DNA from 3 places in the Hymenobacter yonginensis genome. Region 2 is predicted to be linked to each of the others. Evidence: riboswitches for the same ligand, from Rfam matches in the RefSeq annotation. Region 2 holds a riboswitch; each other region holds the start of a gene.

Region 1 (3,591 bases), 1.1 Mb from region 2:
GCGGCTCTACCTGCTGCACATCTTCCAGTTGGCGTTCAGCAGCCAGCACACCCGCCGCGAAACCTACCGCCAGCTCGCCGCTTGGCCCGAAACGCAGCAAACCGTTACGGCCGAAACCTTCGACTGGCGCACCTTCCAGCAGGAATACCGCGACTACATCGACCTGGCCAAGCTGGCCCAGCTGGTGCCCGTCATCGGGGCGGCCGTGGGGGCCGTGGCAAACTACCGCCTGCTGGCCCAGCTTGGCGAAACGGCTATCATGTGCTACCGCCTGCGCTGGTTTGCCGAGCACGGCCGCATTACCGGTGAGGCGGATTCCGCACAGTAGGTGTCATTCCGACGAAGGAGCAATCTGGGTAAGCACATGCAGCGTCAGCACCCAGATTCCTCCTTCGTCGGAATGACACAAAAAAAACAGCCCTGACGGAAAAGTCAGGGCTGTTTTTTTAAGCGCTGGGATGCTTAGCCTTTGGCCTGCTTGGGGCCCTGGTGGGCTTTGCGCTTGGCCATGCGGTCCGACTGCATCTGGGTGTACTTGGCGTACTGGTCGGCGCTCAGGATTTGCTTGAGCTGGGCGTCGTACTGGGCTTTTTTGCCTTTCATGGCCTCATGGTGCTGGCGCTTGGTAGCAGGCGTGGTGCCGGCCTGGGCTTTGTAGGCCTGCATTTCCTTGGCGCGGCTCAGGTGCAGCTGGCGCACCTGCTCAGTCTGGGTGGCCGACAGGCCGAGCTGCTTGGTGAGGCTCTTGGCGGCGTGGTCGGCGCGTTGCTCGGGCGTTTTGGCGGCTTTGTCGCCTTTCATGCGGTGCTGGCCGTGAGGCGCTTTGGCGGGCAGCGTCTGGGCCGAAACGGCGGCGGCAGAGAACGAGAAAGCGGCGAGGATGACGAGGAACTTCTTCATGGCTATGATTGGAAAATTTATGACGGGTGAAAAAAGCCCGCTGCCGTCCGGACTGGCGGCCGGGCTTCTGCAGGGTCATTTGCAACTCCGGTGCCAGTTTTCGGTGCCAAGCCTGAAACTGGGCCTCTTGAAAAATTTAAATTTTTCGGTTAAACCTTCGTTTGCGGGCTCGGTCGCGGGCTTTTATCGGGGCTGACGCCTTGGAATCGGCCGGTTCCAGCACTGGCGGGCGAAGGCCGAGGCCCCGGCTTCAGGCTGGCGGGGTCGGGCAGCCAGGGGCGAGGAAAGAACCGCCGGCCGCAACAAAACGGGGCGGTCGGGGCTTTGTACAGTCCGGGTTGCGGGGGCAGCAATCCGGTTTTACCTTTGCCCTATCAATTCTTTCTAGCCCGAAGGATTGTTTTTATACAGAGGCGCTGAGAGACAGGCTCGATGAAGCGTCGGCAACCACCCGGAACCCTCCGGAACGGTGCCAATTCCTGACCATATAAAAACAAGTTGCCGTGGACGCTTCCAACAACCTCCTGCATTCAACCTCCGCTTTTTTGGCTCCGGCTGCCGCGTTGCGGCTGGCGGGCCGGGGCTGTTGTTGCTGTTGTTGTCGGGCGTAGCTAGCCCTTTCTCTGTTTTTGCGGGTATGCGCCCGCCGGCGCTGCACGTCGGCCGGCTGCTGCACTGAGCGGCTTCGCGCCTGCACCTCCTCTTTTTCTCGGATTGTCGCCCGATGGCCGGGCCGGGCGCAGACTTTGCGCTCCGTTTGGCGGCCTGCGGTGGCTGCTGATTCGCTCGTTGCGCGGCTTGTGGGCGGCGTAATCGGTTAGGCCGGACTTCCGTCCCTGCGTTGTTTTTTCCCGGGAGCCGGTGGCGTTGCGCTGCTGCCGGCGCCGTTTCGTTTTTCATTTTCCGTCTTTTTGCTTCTGACTATGTCATCCCTCCAAAAGCCCATTGGTATCTATTTCGAGCACCCCGAGTGGTTTAAGCCGCTGTTTGCGGAGCTGGACCGCCGCGGCCTGCCCTACGAGAAAATCGACGCCGCCCACCACCTGTTCAACCCCTCGGAAAAGGAAAGCCGCTACAGTTTGGTGGTGAACCGCATGAGCTCGTCGGCGTACCTGCGCGGGCACGGGCAGGGCATCTTCCACACGGCCGGCTACGCCACGCATCTGGAGCGTATCGGCACGCGCATCATCAACGGCTCGGCGGCCACGGCCATCGAAACCAACAAGGCCCGGCAGCTGTCGTTGTTTGAGTCGCTGGGGCTGAAATACCCGGCTTCGCGGGTTATCAACCACGCCTCGCGGGCCGTGGACGCCGCGCGTGAATTGCGCTTTCCGGTGGTGGTGAAGGTGAACATTGGCGGCAGCGGCGCCGGCATTATCCGCTTCGATACGCCCGAAGGCCTGCAGGCCGCCGTCGACAACAACCAGATTGACCTGGGCATCGACCAGACGGCGCTGGTGCAGGAGTACGTGACGCCCCGCGGCGGCCATATTCACCGCGTGGAAACGCTCAATGGCAAGTTTCTCTACGCCATGAAAGTGTACACCACCGGCGAGAGCTTCAACCTGTGCCCGGCCGAAATCTGCCAGATTCCGGAAGAGCAGTCGGCCGAGTTCTGCCTGACCGAAGCCCCGAAAAAGGGCATCCAGGTGGAAGCCTTCACGCCACCCGCCGACGTAATTGAAGCCGTGGAGCGCATCGTGGCGGCCGCCAAAATCGACGTGGGCGGCATCGAATACCTCATCGACGACCGCACCGGCGACGTGCTGTTCTACGACATCAACGCTCTGTCCAACTTTGTGGCCGACGCCGTGAACGTGGTCGGCTTCGACCCCTACGCCCGCTTCGTGGACTACCTGGAGTCGCAGTTGCCAGTGGCGGCGGTGGCGCGGGAAGAAGTAGCCACGGTGTAGAGACGCAATATTTTGCGTCTCGTCGATGAACGATCTGCATCGCGCAGATCAAGCAACATCAGCAACGGCGAGACGCAAAATATTGCGTCTCTACATCGCAGACCGTCCCAACGATTCATATTCCACTTTATAGTCGGCCCTGCTGGCGGTAAGAGCCGCAACGAAGCGGTAGAGATGCTTCGGCTTCGCTCAGCATGACGTTCTATCAATCTCAACTCAACGAACCATGAAATTTGGCTATTGGATGCCCATTTTCGGGGGCTGGCTGCGCAACGTCGAGGACGAGCAGATGCCCACCGACTGGAGCTACGTGAAGCAGCTGGCGCAGCGCAGCGAAGCCCTGGGCTACGACCTGACGCTGATTGCGGAGCTGTACCTGAACGATATCAAAGGCACCGAAGCCCCGTCGCTGGAGGCTTGGAGCACGGCCGCCGCGCTGGCCGCCGTGACCGAGCAGCTGGAAATTATGGTGGCCGTGCGCCCCACTTTCCATAACCCCGCGCTGCTGGCTAAGCAGGCCGCCAACATCGATTTGATTGCGCCCGGGCGGTTGTCGCTGAACGTGGTATCGAGCTGGTGGAAGGATGAGGCCACCAAGTATGGCCTGCACTTCGAGCAGCACGACGACCGGTACGCCCGCACCCGCGAGTGGCTGGACGTGGTGACCAACGTGTGGAAGCAGGACCATTTCAGCTACGACGGCAAGTATTACCAGGTGGCCGATAACGTGCTGCAGCCCAAGCCAGCCAAAGTCCCGTTCCTGTACGCCGGCGGCGAA
Region 2 (3,591 bases):
TAGTTCCAGGGCTGGGCATCGGCGCTGTAGTCTTCGCGCACAGTGCCCCACTGCCGGTCACTCACGTAGGGCCCGAACTGGTGCCAACGCTGCCGGCCCTCCCGCAGCTCCTGCTGCCGGCGCTGTTCCTCGTTCATTGGGGCGTCGTTTAGTGGTTGATTTACTTTGGGGTGATAGTTGTCAGTTGCTGGTTGTCAGTCGTTAGTACCGCTGGCCCTGAACTGACAATCGCGGCGCTAGAGGCACTGGCCCCGGTCTGCGGCCAGTGGCTCAGCCGTTGTCGGCGAAGCCGGGGTAGAGCGTCATGCCACCATCGGCAAAGAGCGTGATGCCGGTCACATAATCCGACTCATCGGAGGCCAGCCATACGGCCACGTTGCCGATGTCAGCCGGCTCGCCGATGCGGCCGTAGGGAATGAGCGTGAGCAGACTTTTCTCCTCCTGTGGCGTGTCGCGGGCCGAGAGGTTGATGGGCGTGGCAATGGCGCCGGGGCCGATGCTGTTCACCCGGATGCGGTGCGGAGCCAGCTCCTGAGCCATGGTTTTCATCAACTGCATGATGCCGCCCTTGCTGGTGGCGTAGTTGACATGGCCGGCCCACGGAATAACTTCGTGCACTGAGCTCATGCAGATGATTTTGCCAGTGGCTTTGGAAATCTCCGGCTGCGGGCCGCGCCGCACAAACTCGCGGGCGGCCTCGCGGGCGCAGAGAAACTGCCCAGTCAGGTTCACGCCAATAACTTTCTGCCACTGCTCCAGCGTCATATCCAGCAGCGGGGCATCGTCCTGAATGCCGGAGTTGTTGATGAGGATGTGCAGCGTGCCAGCCTGCTCGCGGATCTGGTCGAACATGTGCAGCACGTCTTCTTCCTTGCTCACATCGGCCTGCAGCACCGTAGCCTGGCCGCCGGCCTGCTCTATTTCGCGCACCACTTCGGCCGCGTCGTCGGCGCTGTGCGAGTAGTTGACGAACACCCGGGCACCCTCGGCGGCCAGGGCCCGGGCCACGCCGGCCCCAATGCCGGAACTGCCGCCCGTAACGAGGGCTACTTGGTTTTGAAGGCGCTTGGAAGAAGGAAGTGTAGGCATAGTTGACAGGCAAGGTGTATCCTGTAAGACTACGTTGCGCGGCTGTAGGTTACATGAAGTTTCCGCTACCACGGCCGGCCCCCGCCTGCAGATGGCCCATAATGGCCCAAAAATCCCAGCCTGATTTCCGGTGGATTGGGCCACGCCCCAGGCCCGGCCGGGGTGGGGCTTCGGAAGGCGCGGCTCTGGGGCGGAAAGGCACGGCACGATGCTACCTAGCCCTGCCGCGCCGTCCTGGCAGGTCGAAGCCAAGCTGCCGGCACCGTCTCACACAATCATTATAAACAACTACAATTCAAAATCTTACACCACAAACCATACATACCAGCCTCAGCCCGACAATCCTGTAAATGAAATATAATTTGGAAGTATAAAATTTCCGCTTCTACCTTTGTGCTACCAATTCTTTACCCCCCGAAAGGATTGTTTTTATACAGAGGCGTGGAGAGACAGGCTCGACGAAACGCCGGCAACCAGCGGATCTTCCGAAACGGTGCCAAGTCCTGACCATATAAAAACAACAAGCCGTGAAATCCTTGTTCAACACCGCCGCCGTTTCCGCTACCTTCTGTGCCGTACAGCATGGATGTTGTGGTATGCGAGGCATGGGCTGTTGTCAGGGCTAGGCACGCTCCCGTTTTCCTGGTTTGTGCGCCGCCTATTTCTGAGCTGACGCGCGCGTTTGCGTCGTCGGCCAGGGGAACCGTACACCCGTTTCTGTTTCGCTGAAATCCGCGCTGCGCTGCTGCGTATGCCGTTTTCGCCGAAATCATCTTCCGGCCGGAATGCCGCGCCCTAGGCGGGCCGCTTCCTCCTCCCCTCTTCCTGCTATGCCTGCAGCTGATGCTGCGCCGGCCGTCCACGCCTTGCTGGACCGTCTGCGCCCTCTCTTAGTGGCCGCCTCCGCCCTGGAGCGGCTGCGTCTGGTGGCCGACACCTTTCCCGGTCAGGCCGTTTTTTCCACCTCTTTCGGGCTGGAAGACCAGATTATCAGCCACCTGATCTTCGCCCACGACCTACCCATTGAGGTGTTCACCCTCGATACCGGCCGCAACTTCCAGGAAACTTATTCCACCTGGAACAAGACGCTGATCCGGTACCAGAAGCCCATTGCGGTGTACGCCCCGCAGCGCGAGGCGCTGGAAAACCTGCTCCTGCAGAAAGGCCCGAACTCGTTCTACGAGAGCGTGGACAACCGCAAGGAGTGCTGCCACATCCGCAAGGTGGAGCCTCTGAACCGGGCCCTGGCCGGCCGCGGGGCCTGGGTGACCGGTATCCGGGCCGAACAGTCGCAGAACCGGCAGACGATGGACCCCGTGGAGTGGGACGCGGCGCACCAGCTCGTGAAAATCCACCCGCTGTTCGACTGGACCTGGGAACAGGCGCTGGCCTTCGTGCAGCAGGAGGGCATTCCGGTGAACCCGCTGCACCAGCAGGGCTTCGTGAGCATCGGCTGCGCCCCCTGCACCCGCGCCATCAAGCCCGGCGAGGATTTCCGGGCCGGCCGCTGGTGGTGGGAAGACCTCTCAGCCAAGGAGTGCGGCCTGCACGCCTCCGCGCATCACGACGGGCCGGATCCGGTGGTGGAGCCGGTACCAGCCGGATAGCACGAGGTAGAGACGCAACATTTTGCGTCTCGTCGTCAGAACGGCCGGCACCGCGCCGCCTACCCAACATCAGCACGCGGGAGACGCAAAACATTGCGTCTCTACAGCCTTAAAAGCATTTGAATTCCAGACAACTATGAGTACCTCTTTCGATTACCTCGACCGGCTGGAAGCCGAAGCCATCCACATCCTGCGGGAGGTGGCGGGGCAGTTTGAGCGGCCGGCCCTGCTGTTCTCGGGCGGCAAGGATTCCATTGTGCTCACGCGCCTGGCCGAAAAGGCCTTCCGCCCCGGCCGCTTCCCCTTCCCGCTGGTGCACGTGGATACCGGCCACAACTTCCCCGAGGTGCTGCAGTACCGCGACGAGCTGGCCGCCCGCCTGGGCGAAAAGCTGGTGGTGCGCAAGGTGGAGGACACCATTAAGCGGCAGCGCCTGCGCGAGCCGGGCGGCAAGTACCCCAGCCGCAACCCGCTGCAGACCTACACGCTGCTGGAGGTAATCGAGGAGTTCGAGTTTGACGCCTGCATCGGCGGGGCCCGCCGCGACGAGGAGAAGGCCCGGGCCAAGGAGCGCATCTTCTCGGTGCGCGACGAGTTTGGCCAGTGGGACCCCAAGCGCCAGCGCCCCGAACTCTGGAACATCTACAACGGCCGCATCCAGAAGGGCGAAAACGTGCGCGTGTTCCCCATTTCCAACTGGACGGAACTGGACGTGTGGCGCTACATCCAGCGCGAAAATATTCCGCTGCCCGACATCTACTTCGGCCACGAGCGCACCTGCGTGGTGCTGCCCTCGGGCCAGCTGCTGGGCCTCACCGAGCATTTGCAGCTCGATGACGAAGATGAAATCGTGACCCGGCAGGTGCGCTTCCGCACCGTGGGCGACTCCACCTGC
Region 3 (3,591 bases), 2.3 Mb from region 2:
GTCATGGTGATGGTTTTACCGGCCTGATCGAACGTGTACTTGCCGTTTACGGCACCAGCGGGCGAGGTCATGTTGTACTGGCCGTTGGCGAAGAAGGTGATGCGCTCATCTTCCTGGGCATCGGTCTGCTTTACTTTGTCGCCGGCGGCGCTCAGTTCTTTATCCGTTTTCCAGACTTTGCTTTGCGTGCCGTAGAGCATGTTTACGCCTTCTACTTTGCCTTCCTTGCTGCCACACGAGGCGGCAAACAACGACACGAGCATCAGGAGGCTGGCCAGGTAGCGGAACGGATGGGAGAGAGTTTTCATGGAATTCCGTGAAATGGTTGAGAGATGGAAAGCGTGTTTTGCCTGAGCCGGAGGGTGCCGGCTGACCACTGGCAACCCCAGTGTTGCGCTTCTTACGGGAGGTTGCGGCAAGATGTTTACAGCTGATATATATGGCCTGATAACTTATTGCGGATCTTGGCGTAAGAAGCCACACGACAGGCCCTGAAGCTGGTAGTCGGCTCTTTTCCCACTCTTCCAACCCAACGCACGACTATGGGACTCTTTGATTTTCTCTCGAACGAAGGCGAAAAAAAACCCGTTGAACCCGTTAAGCCCGCTGCTACCGGTGACACCGACTTCTTCGGCAATGCCAACGCCGCCGCTGGCGAAACCTACACGGTAGTAAGCGGCGACTCGCTCTCTAAAATTGCCCGCAACCACTACGGCGACGGCACCAAATGGAAGCAGATATACGAAGCCAACAAAGCCATCATCGGCGCCGACCCCGACAAAATCGAAATCGGCCAGGTACTGACCCTGCCCAAAGAATAGCCGTTTCCTTTTCCAGGAAATATTCTAAAAGCCGCCTTGCAAAGGGCGGCTTTTTTTGTGTCTTTTCCTGCCGCTTTGGCCGCTGAGCAGGCTGGTTTCGCACCCGTAAACCGGCTGGCCAGCGGCGGCATTTTCAGCTACCACTACCGCTGCAGCGGCAGTAGCCGGGGCCATACCGGGGGATTACAGAAGCCGGCAACTCCGACTAGCCGAATAAGTCATCAAGCATATAAATCAAATCATCAGACACATACACACAACCTCCACTACAGATACAGCCATCAGGAGCGCGCAAACGGCGTTCTTTTGCTTGCGCCAAAAAAAATAACCGGTAGCTGTTGCAGATATCAAAACTGCGCCTATACCTTTGCAACACCAACCCGGTACTCCCCCGCTCGCGGCGGGGAAGTTTTCATAGGATTTATACAGAAGTGGCGAGAGAATAGGCTCCCTGACCCACTGGCAACCTTCGACCGCGCGAAAGGTGCCAATTCCTACCCGACCAGCCATCCGGCGGCGGGGCATATAACCTCGGAGTACCATGGAAAACACACTCGCTTTCGCCCCCCAGTACCCCACCGCTTCGGCCGCCTTCGGGCCTGCTGCTTCGCCGTGGGGTTTGCGCGTTTCTGCGGCTACGGCCCCAGCTGCCGGCCGAATGCGAATGCGCGGCTGTTGCGGCGCGTGTTGTTGCTGTTGCTAGCCTGAGTCCGGCTACGCAGCCCCCCTCCCCCCTCCTGCACACCTGACCGGTACCGGCCTGCCCTGGCCCCCGGCTCCCTCCTTTGCTTTGGCCTGACCGGTTCCGTGCGCGGTTCGGCTGGCTCGGCAGAGGCCTCTGCTACGCTTCGGCGCGGCATTTCAGCGGTCTACGCTCCCCTTTCCCATACCCAAACGCCTTCCAAACCAGCCCTGCCATGTCCACGCAGAACCTCCACTTCGAGACCCTTCAGCTCCACGCCGGCCAGCAGCCCGACCCCGTTACCGGTTCGCGCGCCGTGCCCATCCACCAGACCACCAGCTACGTGTTCAAAAATGCCGAGCACGGCGCCAACCTGTTTGCGCTGAAGGAGTTCGGCAACATCTACACCCGCCTGATGAATCCCACCACCGACGTGTTTGAGCAGCGCGTGGCGGCTCTGGAAGGCGGCGTAGCGGCCTTGGCGGTATCGTCGGGGCAGGCGGCCCAGTTCATTGCCCTCAACAACATCCTGCAGGCAGGCGACAACTTCGTAAGCACCACCCATCTGTATGGTGGCACTTACAACCAGTTCAAGGTGGCGTTCAAGCGGCTGGGCATTGAAGTGCGCTTCGCCGACGGCGACCAGCCTGCCAAGTTTGAGGCCCTGATTGACGAGAACACCAAGGCCATCTACCTGGAAACCATCGGCAACCCTAGCTTCAGCATTCCCGATTTTGAGGCCATTGCCGCCATTGCCCGCAAGCACGACCTGCCGCTCATCGTGGACAACACCTTCGGGGCGGGCGGCTACCTGTTCCGGCCTTTGGAGCACGGCGCCAGCATCGTGGTGGAATCGGCTACGAAGTGGATTGGCGGACATGGCACCAGCGTGGGTGGCGTGATTGTGGACGGCGGCACCTACGACTTCGGCAACGGCAAGTTCCCGCAGTTCACCGAGCCGTCCGACGGCTACCACGGGCTGGTGTTCAACGACGTATTCGGCAAGAACGGGCCGTTCGGCAACATTGCCTTCATCATCCGGGCCCGGGTGGAAGGCCTGCGCGACTTTGGTCCGTCGCAGAGTCCGTTCAACTCTTTCCTACTGCTGCAGGGCCTCGAAACGCTGAGTTTGCGGGTGGAGCGCACTGTGGAAAACGCCCTGCGCGTGGCTACCTGGCTGGAGCAGCACCCGCAGGTGGAAGCCGTGAACTACCCCGGCCTGCCCAGCAGCCCCTACCACCGGCTGGCCCAGAAATACCTGAAGCGCGGCTTCGGCGGCGTGCTCACTTTCGCCATCAAAGGCAGCAAGGAAACCGCCACCCAGTTCATCGACAACCTGAAGCTGGTGAGCCACCTGGCCAACGTCGGCGACGCCAAAACGCTCATCATTCAGCCCTCGGCCACCACGCACCAGCAGCTGTCCGACGCCGAGCAGCGCGCCGCCGGCGTGACGCCCACGTTGCTGCGCCTGTCAGTGGGCATCGAGCATTTCGACGACATCCGGGCCGACTTGCAGCAGGCCTTCGACGCCGTGCGCAACGCCGCCACGCCAGACCCCAAAGAAACTACGCTGCTGCCCGAGCCGCAGCCCGAACATGCCGCACCGCTGGAGGTGTAAGTGAGAGTGGGGTTACGGGCGGGCTGTTTTGAGAGGGCAGCCCGCCCCGCCTCCAGCCTCGCGGCACGCGGGCAGGACGTCGGCTTTTTTGTGAGAGAGGAAGCCAATACTCCCTGCCCGCCCATGGCCGGGGCTGGGCCGGCACTGCCGGCTCAGCCTGCGGGCTATGGATATTCTCACGGCCCCGGTGGCCGATTTGCACCGCCGGGCTCCGGCCTGGCATACGCGCCGCAGGCGGGCAGCCGGTGCGCCACTTGCACCGACTGGCGGCCACGCGCTTCGCACGTCGCGAAACTGATTTTCGCGCTCCTTTTTTCTTTCTGATGAGCTCTACTATTTCTTCTGACGCGCCGCACGTGTTCCGGTTGCCCCGGCCGCTGCGGCTGGAAAACGGGGCGCTGCTGCCGCAGGTGGAAATAGCCTACCAGACCTACGGCCGCCTCAACGCCGCCCGCGACAACGTGGTGTGG

What was found. A riboswitch is a leader RNA that binds a small molecule or an ion and turns the genes downstream of it on or off. The one in region 2 is predicted to bind S-adenosylmethionine.
Region 1: another riboswitch for S-adenosylmethionine. It lies ahead of O9Z63_RS05285 (ATP-grasp domain-containing protein); the one in region 2 lies ahead of O9Z63_RS09965 (phosphoadenylyl-sulfate reductase).
Region 3: another riboswitch for S-adenosylmethionine. It lies ahead of O9Z63_RS19895 (O-acetylhomoserine aminocarboxypropyltransferase/cysteine synthase family protein); the one in region 2 lies ahead of O9Z63_RS09965 (phosphoadenylyl-sulfate reductase).

What each region holds. Positions count from the first base shown of each region.
Region 1 covers NZ_CP115396.1:1,222,984-1,226,574, forward strand. The annotation lists gene O9Z63_RS05270 (EcsC family protein) at 1-328, shown strand, start outside; gene O9Z63_RS05275 (hypothetical protein) at 463-900, opposite strand; gene O9Z63_RS05280 (hypothetical protein) at 905-1,096, shown strand; SAM riboswitch class I at 1,301-1,394, shown strand; gene O9Z63_RS05285 (ATP-grasp domain-containing protein) at 1,824-2,813, shown strand; gene O9Z63_RS05290 (LLM class flavin-dependent oxidoreductase) at 3,040-3,591, shown strand, end outside.
Region 2 covers NZ_CP115396.1:2,291,928-2,295,518, forward strand. The annotation lists gene O9Z63_RS09955 (MGH1-like glycoside hydrolase domain-containing protein) at 1-137, opposite strand, end outside; gene O9Z63_RS09960 (SDR family oxidoreductase) at 271-1,089, opposite strand; SAM riboswitch class I at 1,516-1,607, shown strand; gene O9Z63_RS09965 (phosphoadenylyl-sulfate reductase) at 1,920-2,696, shown strand; gene cysD (sulfate adenylyltransferase subunit CysD) at 2,833-3,591, shown strand, end outside.
Region 3 covers NZ_CP115396.1:4,638,848-4,642,438, reverse strand. The annotation lists gene O9Z63_RS19905 (lipocalin-like domain-containing protein) at 1-308, opposite strand, end outside; gene O9Z63_RS19900 (LysM peptidoglycan-binding domain-containing protein) at 543-821, shown strand; SAM riboswitch class I at 1,240-1,353, shown strand; gene O9Z63_RS19895 (O-acetylhomoserine aminocarboxypropyltransferase/cysteine synthase family protein) at 1,739-3,121, shown strand; gene O9Z63_RS19890 (homoserine O-acetyltransferase family protein) at 3,445-3,591, shown strand, end outside.